One region of the Agrobacterium sp. CG160-95 genome, then DNA from elsewhere that is predicted to be linked to it. Evidence: predicted binding sites of a transcription regulator. Region 1 holds the regulator's gene; each other region holds the start of a gene.
What was found. Region 1 encodes HrcA, which represses chaperone genes, less so after heat shock. Its sites were predicted from a motif close to GTTAGCACTCNCNNNNNGNGAGTGCTAAC; they were not measured.

Region 1 (5,866 bases):
GCTGGTTTCCAACCGTCGCACCCGCGTCATCGTCAAGCCGCGCCAGATCGCCATGTATCTGGCCAAGATGCTGACACCGCGCTCATTTCCCGAGATCGGTCGCCGTTTCGGCGGTCGCGACCACACCACGGTTCTTCACGCGGTGCGCAAGATCGAGGATCTGATTTCCGGCGACACCAAGCTCGGCCACGAGGTTGAGCTGCTGAAGCGCCTGATCAACGAAAACAACGCATGAAAAAAGCGGCCTTTGGGCCGCTTTTTTATTGGTTTCTCGGTTGTTGATTGGCTCAGGACCAGGCAGGCTGCCGGTCAGCAGGCGAGATCGGCGACCACGGCATCCAGAATAAGCATGCCGGAAGGAGTGCAGCGCAGGCGGGAATTGCCGATCCGTTCCACGAAGCCGTGTTGCAGGAGGAATTCCTCTTTCTCCGGGTCGAGCTCGCGGCCGGAGAGATCGCTCCAGCGAGCAAGATCAATGCCTTCGCGCAGGCGAAGGCCCATCAGCAGCAATTCGTCTGCCTGTTCGTCGACGCCGAGAAGCTCCTGATCGACCATGCCGTGGCCTTCACGCTCGACGGTCTCGAGCCAGGTTTCGGGATGGCGCTCGGTGACGGTGGCGAGCTTGGAGGCGCCATTGGTCAGGCGTCCATGCGCACCGGGTCCAATACCGGCATAATCGCCATAACGCCAATAGGTCAGGTTATGGCGGCTTTCCGCACCGGGGCGGGCGTGATTGGAAACCTCGTACGCCGGCATGCCGTAACGCTCGGTGATTTCCTGCGTCGCTTCATAAAGCACCGCCGAATGCTCGCCATCCGGTACGATCAGCTTGCCAGCCTTGTGCAGCCCGTAAAACGGCGTGCCTTCCTCGATAGTGAGCTGATAGAGCGACAGATGGTCGACGGCGTAGGAGACGGCTTCCTTCAGCTCAGCGTCCCATTCGGCCACCGTCTGGTTCGGGCGGGCGTAAATCAGATCGAAGGACATGCGCGGAAAAATTTCCCGCGCCAGCCGGATGGCTTTAAGCGCATCGGCAACATCATGCAGACGGCCAAGGAACTTCAGGTCCCGGTCGTTCAGCGCCTGGACGCCGAGCGAGACGCGATTGACGCCGGCTGCCCGGTAACCGCGAAACCGCTCCGCCTCGACGCTTGAAGGATTGGCCTCCATGGTGATCTCGATACCATCAGGCACATGCCAGAAGCGCGAAACGCCATCAAGAAGCGCGCCTACGGTCTGCGGGTCCATCAGCGAAGGTGTGCCGCCGCCCATGAAAATGCTGGTAACGACACGCGGACCGCTGAGCGCCCGCATCTTTGCCATTTCGCTGAGGAACGCCGCAGTGAACCGTTCCTGATCCACCGGGCGGTGGCGGACATGGCTGTTGAAATCGCAATAGGGGCATTTGGCCGCACAGAAGGGCCAGTGCAGATAGATCCCGAAACCGGGATCGCCCGTATCCGGCAGAAGCGACGCGCCGGGGGCAGAAAGTTGGTGCTCCCCGGTCATCGGGTTCATGCCTCCAGACAGGTTTCGACGAATTTTTTGAACGCGCGGGCACGGTGGGAGAGCGCAAACGCATCGCCGTGCTTCCAGCCGTGTTTTTCGTCTGCGGTCATTTCACCGAATGTGGTGTCGTAACCTTCCGGTTTGAAGATGGGGTCATAGCCGAAACCGCTTGTTCCGCGCGGTGGCCACGCCACCGTGCCTTCCACCTCGCCGCGAAAATATTCGACATGCCCGTCCGGCCAGGCAAGGCACAGCACGCTGACGAAGCGGCCCGTGCGGTCTTCCGGCTTCGTTGCACCGCGTTCGGCAAGCGCATCCTCGACCTTCTGCATGGCCATGGCGAAGTCGCGCGTACCGTCAGCCGTTTCAGCCCAATTGGCGGTGTAAACGCCCGGCGCGCCATCCAGCGCATCGATCACCAGACCGGAATCGTCAGACAGAGCCGGCAGGCCGGACGCCTTCGCAGACGCAAGCGCCTTGATGGCAGCATTTTCCTCAAAGGTGGTGCCTGTCTCGTCCGGCTCCACGAAGTTCAGCTCCGCAGCCGATTTGGCTGAAAAGCCGAAAGGCCCGATCAGGTCGGCGATTTCGGCGATCTTGCCCTTGTTGTGGCTGGCGACAACGATCGTTCTGGTATCGAGCTTGCGCATGACGTTTTCCTGTCGGCTCAGGCGATTGCCTGCTTCTGAAGGGCGACCAGTTCGCTGCATCCGGCCTTTGCAAGACCGAGCAGCGTCAGGAATTCCTCTTCGGAGAAGGGGGCGCCTTCCGCGGTTCCCTGCACCTCGACGATGCCGCCGGAGCCGGTGATGACGAAATTCGCATCGGTCTCGGCGGAGGAATCCTCGAGATAATCGAGATCGATGACCGGCTGTTTTGCAAAGATGCCGCAGGAGATCGCGGCGATATGGTCTTTCAGGACCTTCTCGACCTTGATCATGTTGCGAGTTTCCATCCACTTCAGGCAATCATGCAGGGCGATCCATGCCCCGGTGATGGAAGCCGTGCGCGTGCCGCCATCGGCCTGAATGACGTCGCAGTCGATGCTGATCTGGCGCTCGCCAAGCGCCTGCAGGTCGACCACTGCGCGCAGCGAGCGGCCGATAAGGCGCTGGATTTCCTGCGTGCGTCCGCCCTGCTTGCCGGCTGAGGCCTCGCGTTTCATCCGCTCATGAGTGGAACGCGGCAGCATGCCGTATTCGGCGGTGACCCAGCCCTTGCCGCTGTTGCGCAGCCACGGCGGCGTCTTTTCCTCAAGGCTTGCGGTGACGAGCACATGCGTATCACCAAATTTGACCAGACAGGAACCTTCGGCATGTTTCGAGAAATTGCGCTCGAAGGAAACCTTGCGCATCTGATCGGTTTTTCTGCCTGAAGGCCGCATATGATCCACTCTCCATGTTGGTTCCTGCCTTCTAAGGCGCGCCCCGGGGTTTTGCAAAGCCAATTTCCATTTTGCCGCAGCGGTGCAACGCATTATATTGGTACGGACAGAGTTTTGACGATAAAGAACGGATGATATGGGCTTTTCCGCACCGCTTTCAAAAGATCAGGCATCGTTGCTGGATGAACGGTCGCGGGAGATTTTCCGGCGCATCGTCGAAGGCTATCTCGACACCGGCGAACCCTTGGGGTCGCGCAGCCTGTCGCGGCTGTTGCCGATGTCGCTTTCACCGGCCTCCGTTCGCAACGTCATGAGCGACCTCGAGGAACTGGGTCTCATCTATTCGCCGCATATCAGCGCCGGTCGCCTGCCCACCCAGACGGGGCTACGCTTCTTCGTGGACGCATTCATGCAGGTGGGCGATCTGCCCGCCGATGAGAGAGCCAGTATCGACCGCCAGATCGGTCCGGTCGCCGGCCACGAGCAATCGCTGGAAGGGTTGCTGACGGAGGCAAGCCGCATGCTTTCAGGCATGTCGCGCGGTGCCGGCCTGGTGCTGACGGCCAAGAGCGACGTCATTCTCAAGCACGTTGAATTCATCCGGCTGGAGCCCACCAAGGCGCTTGCCGTGCTGGTAGGGGACCACAATCAGGTCGAAAACCGTATCATCGAATTGCCGGTCGGCATTTCGTCATCGCAATTGACAGAGGCGGCAAATTTCATCAATGCCCATCTTTCCGGGCAGACGCTGCAGGAACTGCGGGGCCAGTTTCAGACGCAGCGTGCCGAATTGCAGTCGGAACTCGGCACGCTCGCGCAGGACCTCATTGAACGTGGTCTCGCCATATGGGCGGGCGACAATGAAGAGGGCAAGCTCGGCCGCCTCATCGTCCGCGGACGCTCCAACCTGCTGGAAGGTCTGGCCGGTGAGGAAGATATCGATCGTGTGCGCCTGCTGTTCGACGATCTGGAACGCAAGGAAAACCTCATCGAGATCCTCAACCTTGCAGAAAGTGGCTCAGGCGTCAGGATTTTCATCGGCTCGGAAAACAAGCTCTTCTCGCTGTCAGGCTCGTCATTGATCGTGGCACCTTATCGTGATGAGGAAAATCGCGTTGTGGGTGCCGTCGGCGTCATCGGTCCCACGAGGCTCAATTACGCCCGTATCGTGCCTATGGTGGACTACACCGCACAAATTATGGCCCGCCTTTCCCGAAAGCAGAGATAGGACAAGCCCGCAAGGTTAGAGAATGCGGCAAGCTTTTCGCCGCAAGCCTTGATTTTTGCCCTTCAAACCTCGATATCGGGCGCAACCAACAATATTCAAATCTGGAGAACGTCATGACCGACGATACGAAAAAGCCCGGACCTGACGCGGACGTCGCCGAAGAGTTTGTCGAACCCGCATTTACAGGGGAAGAGACGGCGGAAGCTGCCGAGCCCGATCCGATCGAACTGCTCAGGGCCGAAAATGCCGATCTGCGCGACAAGTTCCTGCGTCTTGCAGCAGAAATGGACAATCTTCGTCGCCGCACCGAACGCGAAGTCAAGGATGCGAAGGCCTATTCTCTCGCCGCTTTCGCGCGCGACATGCTTGCCGTTTCCGACAATCTTCGCCGCGCTCTTGAAGCCATTCCGGACGAACTCAAGACCAATGGCGAAGCCGGTCTCAACGGCCTGATCGAAGGTGTCGAGATGACGGAGCGCTCGATGCTCTCGACGCTGGAGCGCCATGGCGTCAAAAAGATCGATGCGGAAGGCCAGAAATTCGATCCGAATTTCCACCAGGCGATGTTCGAAATTCCGAACACGGCAGTTCCGAACAACACGGTACTGCAGGTGGTTCAGGCCGGTTTCACCATCGGTGACCGGGTGCTGCGCCCCGCCATGGTTGGCGTCTCAAAGGGTGGCCCGAAGGTGGAGACCGCCGCAGCGCCCGAGCCGGGCACCGCCTCCGTCAACGAGAAGGATGCGTGAGGCATTCCCTCATCTAAAGCGCGTCCGGATATAAAACCGGGACGCGCTTTTGTTTGAAATGCTCCAATAAAAAACGCGCCTCAAGGGCGCGTTTTTTTGTCCATGGAAAGGACCGTCGGCAGCCTTTGATCAGGCAGCGGTCGCCTGCTCCTGATTGAGGAAGGCGTAAATTGCCGTGTCGGAATCGGTGGCGCGCAGCTTGGCCACCAGCTCGGGGTCGCGTAAAGCACGGGCAATTCTCGACAGCGCCTTCAGATGATCCGCGCCGGCGCCTTCGGGTGCAAGCAGCAGGAAAACCAGATCGACCGGCTGGTCATCCAGCGCCTCGAAATCAACAGGTGTTTCAAGACGTGCGAAGACGCCGGTGATCTGATGGATGCTGCTCAGCTTGCCATGCGGAATGGCAATGCCGTGCCCCACACCGGTGGAGCCGAGTTTCTCACGCTGGAGGATGACGTCGAAAACTTCCCGTTCCGAGACTCCGGTAATTCTGGCTGCCTTTGCGGCCAGCTCCTGAAGCAATTGCTTTTTGGAATTCACCTTGAGGGCGGGAATAATCGCATCTTGTTGCAGCAAATCTGCCAACGCCATTCTCTTTTTCCTTCATGCCATCGAGACGATGCAGGAGGCAGATACGCTTTCGCGCTCTGCCTCCCATGTCTTGTCAGACTGTTCAGCTCTTGATCGTTTCCGCGTCGATCCAGCCAATATTGCCGTCATGTCGTCGGTAGACGATGTTGAGATATTCCTTGCCGGGGCTGCGGAACAGCAGAACCGGTTCGTCCGTCATGTCGAGCGCCATCACGGCGCTGGCGACGGACATCGTCTTTATCTGTTTCGAACTTTCCGCAACGATCGTGGGTGCGTAGTCTTCCGGAACCTCGTGGTCCTCATCGGGGACAGCATCCATTACCGTATAGGCGATTTCCGACATCGCGCCGTTCGCCGCGGAACCATTGTGGTGATGGTCCTTCAGCTTCCGTTTGTAGCGACGCA
Region 2 (5,866 bases), 340 kb from region 1:
GCGCCAGCTATGCGGATAGCTGTGCTTCAGACGGCCGCGCGCGAACAGGTTGTTGGCCGCGATCAGCGCCTTGATGACGCGGTCGTTGGCATCGCCCTTCTTGCCGTTATCATCCATGACGCGGGCCGCGCCGCCTTCGGCAGACGGGCCGAAACCGAGTGCGTCCTCGGTGTAGAAACCGTCATCGCCAACGGGGAACGGGATGGCCGGCGAAACGCCGCGCGCTTCCAGCTCACGCTGATGCGCGGTCCAGACGTCAAAGTCCTCGCGGCCATGGCTCGGCGCGGTGTGCACGAAGCCCGTGCCTGCATCGTCGGTGACGTGGTCGCCATCGAGAAGCGGAACCGGGAAATCGTAGCCAAGCGACGCCAAAGGATGGGCGCAGGTGATGGCGGCCAGTTCTTCAGCTTTCACATCGCGCACGAACTTGAAGGTCACCTTCGCCTTGGCGGCAGCCTCATCGGCAAGCTTTCTGGCGAAGATCAGCTTTTCACCCGGCTGCGGACCGAAATCGTTCTGCGCGCTTTCGACTTCGAACAGGCCATATTCGACCCGCGAGGAGAAGGCGATGGCGCGGTTGCCGGGGATGGTCCACGGCGTGGTTGTCCAGATGACGACAGAGACGCCGGAAAGAGCTGGCGCAGCGTCCTTCACCGGGAACTTCACCCAGATCATGTCGCTTTCAACGTCGTGATACTCGACCTCGGCTTCCGCCAGCGCGGTGCGCTCGACAACCGACCACATGATCGGCTTGGAACCGCGATAGAGCTGGCCGCTCTTGGCGATCTTCAGCAGTTCGCCGGCTATGCGGGCTTCCGCGTGGAAGTTCATGGTTGTGTAGGGGTTTTCGAAGTCACCCTCGATGCCGAGGCGCTTGAACTCTTCCGACTGAACCTTGATCCAGCCAGCCGCGAAGTCACGGCATTCCCTGCGGAACTCGTTGACCGGAACCTCGTCCTTGTTCTTGCCCTTGGCGCGGTAGGCTTCCTCGATCTTCCATTCGATCGGCAGGCCGTGGCAATCCCAGCCGGGCACGTAATTGGCGTCGAAACCGCGCATCTGGAACGAGCGGGTGATGACGTCTTTCAGGATCTTGTTCAGCGCATGGCCGATGTGGATGTTGCCGTTGGCATAGGGCGGGCCATCATGCAGCACGAATTTCTCGCGACCGGCGGCGGAGGCGCGGAGCTTTTTATACAGCCCCATTTCCTGCCAGCGCTTCACCGTTTCCGGTTCTTTCTGCGGCAGGCCGGCACGCATCGGGAAATCCGTTTGCGGCAAATAGAGGGTCGAGGAATAGTCGAATTTTTCTGCGGTGTCGCTCATAATTGTACCGTTGTTGCGCGCCGTGTCGGTCGCGCCGTCTCAATTTCAAAGAGGGCAAATACGGAAAGCGCCATGTCAAATGCCATGACGAGCGCCAAAATCCCGGACCTTCCGGCTCTTCAGAGCGGGCGGAAGGCCGGGCCAATAATTCGGCCTATCTCAACTTTAAACAGCAACCGGTATTGGGACATGGCCGGTTGTTTATGCGGTTTTCCGGCAAAAAGGAAGTGAAAAGCGACGACAATCCGGGACAGGATTATCTGCCCGCTCAAAATGCTATCTTCGCATCCAATTCACTGAGCGGCCGCACGCCTGACAGCATCGCCCGCGCCTCTTCCTCATCCCGCCTGATCTGCGCGACCAGAGGGTCCAAGCCGTCAAATTTCAGCTCGTCACGCAGGTGCCCGAAGAACGATACCGAACAGACCTCACCGTAGAGATCACCGGAAAAATCGAAGACGTAGGTTTCCAGAAGTGCCGCACCGTTATCGGTGACCGTCGGGCGGTAACCGAAGCTTGCAACGCCATCGTAAATCGCCCCGTCGGGGCGGCGGAACCGCACGGCATAGATGCCGGCTTTCAGCTCCGTTTCGGGTGAAAGCGCCATGTTGGCCGTTGGGTAACCCAGAGTTCGCCCCAGCTTCTGGCCGCCGATGACTTCACTTTCCACCGTGAAACGATACCCGAGTTGTCCGGCGGCACCTGCCACATCTCCTTCGCACAGAAGCGAGCGGATACGGCTAGAGGAGACGACATCCGCACCCTCGTCGCGAAAGGCATCCACGAGCGTCACGTCGAAGCCGTTGCGCTTGCCGGCCGCCATCAGAAATGCCGGGCCACCTTCGCGGCCCTTGCCGAAATGGAAATCAAAGCCGGTGACGACGGCGCTGGCGCCCAGCCAGTCGACCAGAATGGAATTGACGAACTCTTCCGCCGAGCGCTGCGAAAACTCGCGGTCAAATGGGTATTCGATGACCGAGCGGAAACCGATGGCCTCGAGAATACGTGCTTTCAACGGCGCAGGCGTCAGGCGGAAGACCGGCGTTTCGGGGCGGAAGACGGAACGGGGATGCGGTTCGAAGGTCAGCACCAGTGCCGGTACGCCACGCGCCTCGGCCAGTTCCAGCGCACGGTCCAGAACGGCACGGTGGCCGCGATGCACACCATCGAAATTGCCGATCGCGATGACGCCGCCGCGCAAGCCTTCAGGCAGCGGCTCCTTTTTTTCATTGCGATGAAAGACGGTCATTGCAGTCGATCCATTGTTTACGCCGGCTTACGCCAGACGTTTCCTAGGCAAGGCGGGGCATCCACCAGCCGGGAGCCGCGCCCTGCCCCTTCAGATAGGCGTTCAGAAGCGCCTCGTCCGTCTGGCCATTCAGCGTATATTCGGCGGCGTGAATGCCGCCGCTGATATAAAGAAGGTTGAGGCCGCTCGCAATTGCGCCCTTCACATCCGTCGGCATGCCATCGCCAATGGCGAGCACGCGATCCTTCGGGAAATCGCCGCGCACTTCTTTCGCCGCCGCAAGGCAGGCTTCATAGATCGGCGCGTGCGGTTTGCCGGCAATACGGACTTCGCCGCCAAGCTGTTCGTAATATGCGGCCATGGCGCCGGCGCAGGGAATGATGCGCTCGCCGCGCTCTACCACCAGATCGGGGTTGGCGCAGATCATCGGCGCCTTGCGGGCGATGAAGCCTTTCAACATTTCCGTATAGTCTTCCGGCGTTTCCGTCTCGTCATCGAAGAAACCGGTGCAGACGACGGATTCCGCTTCCGCCTCGCCGACCCGTTCGACATCGAGACCTTCCAGCAGCGGCATGTCACGCTCGGGGCCGAGCAGAAAGACTTTTCTTGGGCCTTCCGCGATCAGGCCCCGGGTGACGTCTCCCGATGTGATGATGCGGTCATAGGCCTCATCCGGCACGCCGAGAACGCGAAGCTGGGCGATGACACCGGGGGCCGGACGCGGCGAATTGGTGATGAGCACCACGGTCTTGCCGGCCTTGCGCGCGTCGTGCAGCGCAACCGCCGCATCCGGGAAAGCGCTGACACCATTATGCAGCACGCCCCAGACATCCGAAAGAACAACGTCGAACCCATCAGTGATTTCGCCGAGGGTGAGAATGCGATGGGCCATGATATGCTTTCCGGGTGCGAAAAAAGGGTGTGCGTCACATGGCAAAGCAGGACGCCGATGGCAAGGAAAAAAGCGGCGCCAGGCCTGCCTCCGGACCACCGGCCACCATCCGAACATAAAACCCCTCTACGCCGAAAACGAAGGCTGCCTGAAAAAGAGCGATTTGTCCTCGTCCGTCATAGCGTGGAAATTTTCTGTCATGGAACGCTGGTAACCATAGGCCGTGAAATTTTTCCGGCAATGCGTTCTTGACTCCGGGCGGACGCCTCCTTATCTCGGCTTTGCTGGCACTCCAACAAGAGGAGTGCTAACACCCATCACGTGAACCTGCAAAAGGTTCCTGAAGTCATTTGATCGAGGGATTAGGCAATGACAAGCACCAATTTCCGCCCGCTTCATGATCGCGTCGTCGTTCGTCGCGTTGAGTCCGAAGCAAAGACCAAGGGCGGCATCATCATTCCCGATACCGCCAAGGAAAAGCCGCAGGAAGGCGAAATCGTCGCCGTCGGTTCCGGCGCTCGCGATGAGGCCGGCAAGGTCGTCGCTCTCGACGTCAAGGTTGGCGATCGCGTCCTGTTCGGCAAGTGGTCGGGCACCGAAGTCAAGCTCGACGGCGAAGACCTTCTGATCATGAAGGAAGCCGACATCATGGGTATCATCGGCTGATTTCGCCGCACCCATCGTTTCCTTAAATTTCAAGCCGGACCCCGTCCGGCCATTCGAAACCAGGAGTTTTGAAAATGGCAGCCAAAGAAGTCAAATTCGGCCGCACAGCGCGCGAAAAGATGCTCAAGGGCGTCGACATTCTCGCTGATGCAGTGAAGGTCACCCTCGGCCCGAAGGGTCGTAACGTCGTTATCGACAAGTCCTTCGGCGCACCGCGCATCACCAAGGACGGCGTTTCGGTCGCCAAGGAAATCGAACTCGAAGACAAGTTCGAGAACATGGGCGCACAGCTCGTTCGCGAAGTTGCCTCCAAGACCAACGACATCGCCGGTGACGGCACCACCACCGCAACGGTTCTGGCCCAGGCCATCGTTCGCGAAGGTGCAAAGGCAGTTGCTGCCGGCATGAACCCGATGGACCTCAAGCGCGGTATCGATCTGGCCGTTGCTGAAGTCGTCAAGGACCTTCAGGCCAAGGCCAAGAAGATCAACACTTCGGAAGAAGTTGCACAGGTCGGCACGATCTCTGCAAACGGCGAGCGTCAGATCGGTCTCGACATTGCTGAAGCAATGCAGCGCGTCGGCAACGAAGGCGTCATCACCGTTGAAGAAGCCAAGACCGCTGAAACCGAACTCGAAGTCGTCGAAGGCATGCAGTTCGACCGCGGCTACCTGTCGCCTTACTTCGTGACCAACCCGGAAAAGATGGTTGCGGACCTCGAAGACGCATACATCCTTCTGCACGAAAAGAAGCTTTCGAACCTCCAGGCCATGCTGCCTGTTCTCGAAGCTGTCGTTCAGACTGGCAAGCCGCTCGTCATCATCGCTGAAGACGTAGAAGGCGAAGCCCTTGCAACGCTCGTCGTCAACAAGCTGCGTGGCGGCCTCAAGATCGCTGCCGTCAAGGCTCCTGGCTTCGGCGACCGCCGCAAGGCCATGCTGGAAGACATCGCCATCCTGACCGGTGGTACCGTCATTTCCGAAGATCTCGGCATCAAGCTCGAAAGCGTTACCCTCGACATGCTCGGCAAGTCGAAGAAGGTTTCGATCTCCAAGGAAAACACCACGATCGTTGACGGTGCTGGCCAGAAGTCCGACATCGAAGGCCGTGTTGCCCAGATCAAGGCGCAGATCGAAGAAACCACTTCCGACTACGACCGCGAAAAGCTGCAGGAACGTCTTGCCAAGCTCGCTGGCGGCGTTGCCGTGATCCGCGTTGGCGGTTCGACGGAAGTTGAAGTGAAGGAAAAGAAGGACCGCATCGACGACGCTCTCAACGCGACGCGCGCTGCTGTTCAGGAAGGCATCGTACCGGGCGGCGGCGTTGCCCTGCTGCGTTCTTCCACGAAGATCACCGTCAAGGGTGAGAACGACGACCAGGAAGCCGGCATCAATATCGTGCGCAAGGCTCTGCAGTCTCTGGTTCGCCAGATTGCAGAAAACGCAGGTGACGAAGCTTCCATCGTTGTTGGCAAGATCCTCGACCGGAACGAAGACAACTACGGCTACAACGCCCAGACCGGCGAATATGGCGACCTGATCCAGCTCGGCATCGTCGACCCGGTCAAGGTTGTTCGCACGGCTCTGCAGAACGCAGCTTCGGTTGCTTCGCTGCTGATCACCACCGAAGCCATGATCGCCGAACTTCCTAAGAAGGAATCGGCAATGCCCCAGATGCCTGGCGGCGGCATGGGCGGCATGGACTTCTAATCAGTCCTGTCACTGGAATACGAA
Region 3 (5,866 bases), on a different contig from region 1:
TGTTTTGGGCGTAAATTGCATAATCTCCGCGCCGCTCGACACGGAATGGAGCGACCAAGACCATATTCATTAGCAGATTTGACGCTATGGCACTTGCCCCGTCAGGATCGTCGCAATCGCTTGATGCGCTCGACAAGCTGTTGGGGGTGATAGGGATGATCCAGCGGACCGTCTTCGCAAAGGTCGCCCGCGATCTTGGCCGTTCTCTCGGCCCAGTGTGTCACCACCACCTCGAGATTTGGTCGAATTTCTCTGGCTTTGGCGGAAAGCTGAAACCCGGGCTCATCCCGTAAAGCAATGTCTGTCACCAAAATCTCGATACCTTGATGGGACAGGGCAGTGATTGCCTCTGCGGCATCAGTCGCTTCAATGACCCTGTATCCACAGTCCCTCAAATATTGGCCGACCGTCGAGCGCTGGAGAGGATCGGCATCGACCAGAAGGATCGTTTCGGATGCTATCGCCTCAGTCATCGATATTACCTGCCAGCGGAGATAACGCGCTTACGATGTTCGGAACAGGCTTTTGCAGAAACAGGTCAAACAGATGTCGGTCATCATCGGATGGTCGATGCTGTCCTGACATGACGGCAACCTTGATGTGCCGATAGGACTGTTTCACCATCCTTGCCAGGTCGAGGCCCGTGTGGGAACCGGGCATATGAACATCGGTCAGCACCATTTCGAACTGTTGGTCTCGCGCCAGAACGGCAAGGGCATCATCCGCCGTTCCGGCTTCTACGACCTCCCAGCCTTGCTTACGAAGCGTGTCTGCGATGTCCATCCGGATAAGGATTTCATCCTCGGCGATCAACACGCGCCGTCTTGATTCCGAAGCTTGGGGGAGGTTTAAATTGTCTGCTGAAATCACCATCGCCCCTTTTGCGCGCGAATGTGTCGCGATTGGACATACACGCAAGGGTGCGAAATTGTTCCCTTGCCGCTTTATTTGATCATCGCAAAGCAGCGACGTAAGATTTCAGTACCCTAGTGATTACCCGACAAGTGGATCCCTGAACTGGGAGGCCCGTTTCCTTCGACCGAGGAAGAATGTCGCCGAGCCAACGCGAAACATCTTCGGCTCAGCGCCCATCAAGTTCGACAAGGGCTGACTGGATCTCGTCGATCGGGACAGGCTCTGGCGTTCCGGGCAATTGCCGAAGCGCCGGCTCCGAGTCGACCGCATAGAAATCAGATGCCCATGCGGCAAGGATGGTCCGTTTATCATCGATCGACAGAGATGACGCTTTCACAACATCGATCGGCCGTCGAAGCTGCATGCCTCGCATCAGAACCGTCGGCCCCATTGTCACTGCACTGTCGACCACCTGCTGCAACCGGATGTCTCTCACTGAGACCACCTCAATGCACGTGGGGACCGCGGTCGCCCCGCATGTGAGAAGCCGCGATCGCGGGCGTCTCAGGGGCGAGAATCTCATGTTTTTCTGCGAAGGCTGCGAACAGGCCGCGCGCGGTCTCCGCTTCGATCTCGCCGCGAAGCGCCGCCTGGCATGCTTTCATGGCAACGGTGTGTACCGTGTCTCTGAACGAGGCCGGCCACTCGACAAGGTGTCGGTAGGCGTCCATGACACTGTGAACTTCCGCCGGGAAGCCCAGGCCAACAAGAATGGTGACAGGTTTTCTGAACATATCGGGTTTCATTGCTCTCTCCTTTCCAACCCCGAATGTTGACGGGCGCCGTACCAGCGGCGCCCTGATTTTGCGGATCATTGTAGATATCAAGCCGCCTTTTGCGCCTCGATCTGCGCTGGAGCGACCGAGGTCAAAACGGGTGTGCTCTGGATCGTGATCTTCCGCGGCTTCAAAGCCTCAGGGATCTCACGGATCAGCTCGATCGACAGGAGCCCGTTGTTCAGATCCGCCCCAATCACGCGGACATGGTCGGCAAGTTCGAAGCGGTGCTCGAACGGACGCCCGGCAATGCCACGATGCAGGTAGCCATCCGTTGGAGTCTCCTGCTTCTTGCCGGTGACAGTCAGCAGATTGGACTGGAAACTGATGTCGAGATCATCCCGGGCAAAGCCCGCCACCGCGATCGAGATCCGGTAGGTGTCGTCGTCGGTCTTGACGATGTCGTAGGGCGGCCAGTCGTTAGTAGAGCGGCCACGCTGGGCATTTTCCAAAAGATTGAAGACCCGGTCGAAGCCGACGCTCGAGCGGTAGAGAGGTGCGTAATCGAAAGATGTTGCCATAGCCATATCCTCCTTGAAGCAACATGGATACGGGAATGCCACACGTAGCGCTCCCGGCGATGCCAGCCCTTCATCAGCGGCTGGCGGCAAACGATTTGGTTTTGGCGAATTTCGGATTCAAGATCCGCGACAGAAAAAAATTGCACCCTTCTCGAAGCCGCACCAGCGCTTCAACATTCTATCGCGCGGCAAGGTCAAAGTGGCGTTTTTACCACTCGCTCGCTATTGGCGCCGTGAATGCATGATCTCCAGGTACCGATGAGAAGAGCCCCCCATCTACGACATAGCGATCGCCTTTGGCCAGGCGCTTGCATGATTGGTGCGAAGCATGAGAAGTCCATCCGCCTGGTGCCTCGATTTAATGGATTGACCGACTGAGAATCCGATGAGGGTAGGCAGCTTTGAACTGCGATATCATGGCGCAGGCCTGCTGCAGGACACGCTCGGCCGCCTCCGGATTGTCACGTGCAAGTTCGTCTGCATTGACCCGTATTGCTTCTGCCATGTTCGCAGACATCACGGCAAAGCGTCCTTCGCCATAGACGAGCGCTTCCTGTGAGGTGGTCTCAAGCCACCGGGCGAAATCCACGATGATCTCCTCCCTTTCCGGGACGCTCGCACTCTTGATGATTTTGATGTTCTCTTCCATTCGGGTCTCACTCCATACAGACGTGGTCAAGCGACCGGGCTCGTCAAGCCCCGATCGCCGGGTGAGCTAGGAAGTGGCAAAATCAGATTCAAGCCTCAGTGCAGCTTGAATTCACCATCGACACACCGCCATTCGTTCGGCCCGATCAGCCGCTGATGACTGTAGCGAACCGAATGCAGCGGCCCATCCAGGGACGACTGCCAGAAATCGAGGAATTTGCGCATTTCAGGGAAATCCGGAGCGAGGTCGTAGTCCTGCCAGACATAGGTCTGGAGGACGGTTTCGAAGTCGGGAATGCGATAGAGGATATGCGCTGTGGTAAGGCCATAACCGTTGAGCTGCCGCTCAAGATCCGACGAAAACTGCATGCTTCATCTCCTTTTCATGACAGGCATAAGAATGACGCAGCTCTGCTGCGGCATCAATAATTTTTCAACTTCGAATGCCGTTTATTGTTCCTTTACAGCATGTTAGCAGCCGCCGCACGCGAGTGCTAATTTTTCTGCGGAACCCTCTTGAAATCGGAAAATCTCGAAAATAAATTTTTCGCGCGAAACGCTCAAGGAGGTTTCGCATCCTGCCGGATGCGGCAATCCGATCCGGCCAGGAGAGCTAAGTCACCATTGTTTGTCCATGGAGGAAAACATGTCGTTTAGACCGCTACATGATCGCATTCTCGTCCGCCGGGTCGAATCCGAAGAAAAGACCAAGGGCGGGATTATCATCCCTGATACCGCCAAGGAAAAGCCGCAGGAAGGTGAAGTCATCGCCGTCGGCTCCGGCGCCCGGAACGACGTTGGCCAGGTCCAGGCGCTCGACGTCAAGGCCGGCGATCGCATCCTGTTTGGCAAATGGTCCGGTACCGAGATCAAGATCAACGGCGAAGACCTGCTGATCATGAAGGAAAGTGACGTGATGGGTATCATCGAAGCCCAGGCCGAGCAGAAGCGGGCAGCGTAAGGCCGCGCGTACATCAGTCAAAAAGCTGCCTATTGAAGGAGTGAACAAATGGCTGCGAAAGAAGTCAAATTCAACACCGATGCCCGTGAACGCATGCTGCGTGGGGTCGACGTTCTCGCTAACGCGGTGAAAGTTACACTTGGCCCGAAAGGCCGCAACGTCGTAATCGACAAGTCGTTCGGCGCGCCGCGCATTACCAAGGACGGTGTGTCGGTTGCCAAGGAAATCGAGCTGGAAGACAAGTTCGAGAACATGGGCGCCCAGATGCTGCGCGAAGTGGCATCGAAGACCAATGACCTTGCCGGCGACGGCACCACCACGGCGACCGTTCTTGCCCAGGCGATCGTCAAAGAAGGTGCCAAGGCTGTTGCCTCCGGCATGAACCCGATGGACCTGAAGCGCGGGATAGACATTGCCGTCGATGCGGTGGTCAAGGAACTGAAGGCCAACGCCCGCAAGATCACCAGCAATTCCGAAATCGCCCAGGTCGGAACCATCTCGGCCAATGGCGACGAGGAGATCGGCAAGTATCTGGCCGAAGCGATGGAAAAGGTCGGCAACGAAGGCGTCATCACTGTCGAGGAAGCCAAGACCGCCGAAACCGAACTCGAAGTCGTCGAAGGCATGCAGTTTGACCGCGGTTATCTAAGCCCCTATTTCGTCACCAACCAGGACAAGATGCGGGTCGAACTCGAAGAGCCGTATATCCTCGTCCATGAGAAAAAGCTCTCCAATCTCCAGGCAATGCTGCCGGTGCTGGAAGCCGTGGTGAAGTCCGGCAAGCCTCTGCTGATAATTGCTGAAGACGTCGAAGGCGAAGCGCTCGCGACCCTCGTCGTCAACAAGCTTCGTGGCGGCCTGAAGATCGCCGCCGTCAAGGCTCCTGGCTTCGGCGACCGCCGCAAGGCCATGCTGGAAGACATCGCCATCCTCACCGGCGGCACGGTGATTTCCGAAGACGTCGGCATCAAGCTCGAAAATGTCACTCTCGAGATGCTTGGTCGCGCCAAGAAGGTAGCGATCGAGAAGGAAAACACCACCATCATCGATGGGGTCGGCTCCAAGGGCGAGATCGATAGCCGCGTCGCGCAAATCCGCGCCCAGATCGAGGAGACCACCTCAGACTACGACCGTGACAAGCTGCAGGAACGTCTTGCCAAGCTCGCCGGCGGCGTTGCTGTCATCCGTGTCGGCGGATCGACCGAAGTCGAGGTGAAGGAGAAGAAGGATCGCGTCGATGACGCCCTTCATGCGACCCGTGCCGCTGTCGAAGAGGGCATCCTGCCGGGCGGCGGTGTTGCCCTGCTGCGCGCTGTGAAGGCGCTGGACGGTCTGCCGACAGCCAACGACGATCAGCGGGTTGGGATCGACATCGTCCGCCGGGCGATCGAGGCGCCCGCTCGCCAGATCGCCGAGAATGCAGGGGCCGAAGGTTCGATCGTCGTCGGCAAGCTGCGCGAAAAGACTGACCTTTCCTTCGGCTGGAACGCCCAGACAGGTGAGTATGGTGATCTCTACGCTCAAGGCGTCATTGACCCGGCCAAGGTGGTGCGAACCGCCCTGCAGGACGCTGCCTCGGTCGCCGGCCTGCTGGTCACGACAGAAGCGATGATAGCAGAGAAGCCGAAGAAGGACGCCGCTCCAGCCCTGCCCGCCGGCGCCGGCATGGACTTCTAAACAGACAACGGTGGCCCGTCCCAATTCACCGGGGCGGGCCAAATCTCGGAAGCTTTTCCCTGCTCGCCGAGCGAATACAAGAATAACGGTGAAAGCTCAGCAACCGCTCCGTCAAGGTGATGCTGGCCCGCTATTGGCGGGCTTCCATCGACGATCAGCGCCTTCGCGCAACGGATCATTGCGCTCCAGCAATCAGGCCACGTCTAGCCTGGTCGGGACGCCATGATTGAGAGAATTCGCTATCGTGCAGATCGACCATGCTTGATCGATCAAGGTCTTTGGATCGGATCCATGCGGATGCAGCGGTAATCCATGAGATCGGTCGGATGCTCGGGGCGGCCGCGTTGCTCGATGTAGGCGGGCGACGC

Region 2: the regulator HrcA is predicted to act here: its motif matches at 3,751-3,779, upstream of groES (co-chaperone GroES).
Region 3: the regulator HrcA is predicted to act here: its motif matches at 3,331-3,359, upstream of groES (co-chaperone GroES).

The regions. Positions count from the first base shown of each region.
Region 1 covers NZ_JBNWDU010000001.1:1,094,506-1,100,371, reverse strand. Annotated here, with positions in the region: gene dnaA (chromosomal replication initiator protein DnaA) at 1-235, shown strand, start outside; gene hemW (radical SAM family heme chaperone HemW) at 310-1,509, opposite strand; gene rdgB (RdgB/HAM1 family non-canonical purine NTP pyrophosphatase) at 1,515-2,159, opposite strand; gene rph (ribonuclease PH) at 2,177-2,893, opposite strand; gene hrcA (heat-inducible transcriptional repressor HrcA) at 3,030-4,121, shown strand; gene grpE (nucleotide exchange factor GrpE) at 4,235-4,870, shown strand; gene ptsN (PTS IIA-like nitrogen regulatory protein PtsN) at 5,000-5,461, opposite strand; gene hpf (ribosome hibernation-promoting factor, HPF/YfiA family) at 5,544-5,866, opposite strand, start outside.
Region 2 covers NZ_JBNWDU010000001.1:757,867-763,732, forward strand. Annotated here, with positions in the region: gene ileS (isoleucine--tRNA ligase) at 1-1,326, opposite strand, end outside; gene ACQZ63_RS03845 (bifunctional riboflavin kinase/FAD synthetase) at 1,595-2,575, opposite strand; gene ACQZ63_RS03850 (TIGR01459 family HAD-type hydrolase) at 2,619-3,467, opposite strand; gene groES (co-chaperone GroES) at 3,837-4,133, shown strand; gene groL (chaperonin GroEL) at 4,208-5,842, shown strand.
Region 3 covers NZ_JBNWDU010000010.1:63,561-69,426, forward strand. Annotated here, with positions in the region: gene ACQZ63_RS25505 (sensor histidine kinase) at 1-73, shown strand, start outside; gene ACQZ63_RS25510 (response regulator) at 102-473, opposite strand; gene ACQZ63_RS25515 (response regulator) at 466-873, opposite strand; gene ACQZ63_RS25520 (hypothetical protein) at 1,082-1,306, opposite strand; gene ACQZ63_RS25525 (DUF982 domain-containing protein) at 1,362-1,661, opposite strand; gene ACQZ63_RS25530 (Hsp20 family protein) at 1,739-2,212, opposite strand; gene ACQZ63_RS25535 (hypothetical protein) at 2,571-2,861, opposite strand; gene ACQZ63_RS25540 (usg protein) at 2,957-3,229, opposite strand; gene groES (co-chaperone GroES) at 3,507-3,821, shown strand; gene groL (chaperonin GroEL) at 3,870-5,498, shown strand; gene ACQZ63_RS25555 (LysR substrate-binding domain-containing protein) at 5,768-5,866, opposite strand, start outside.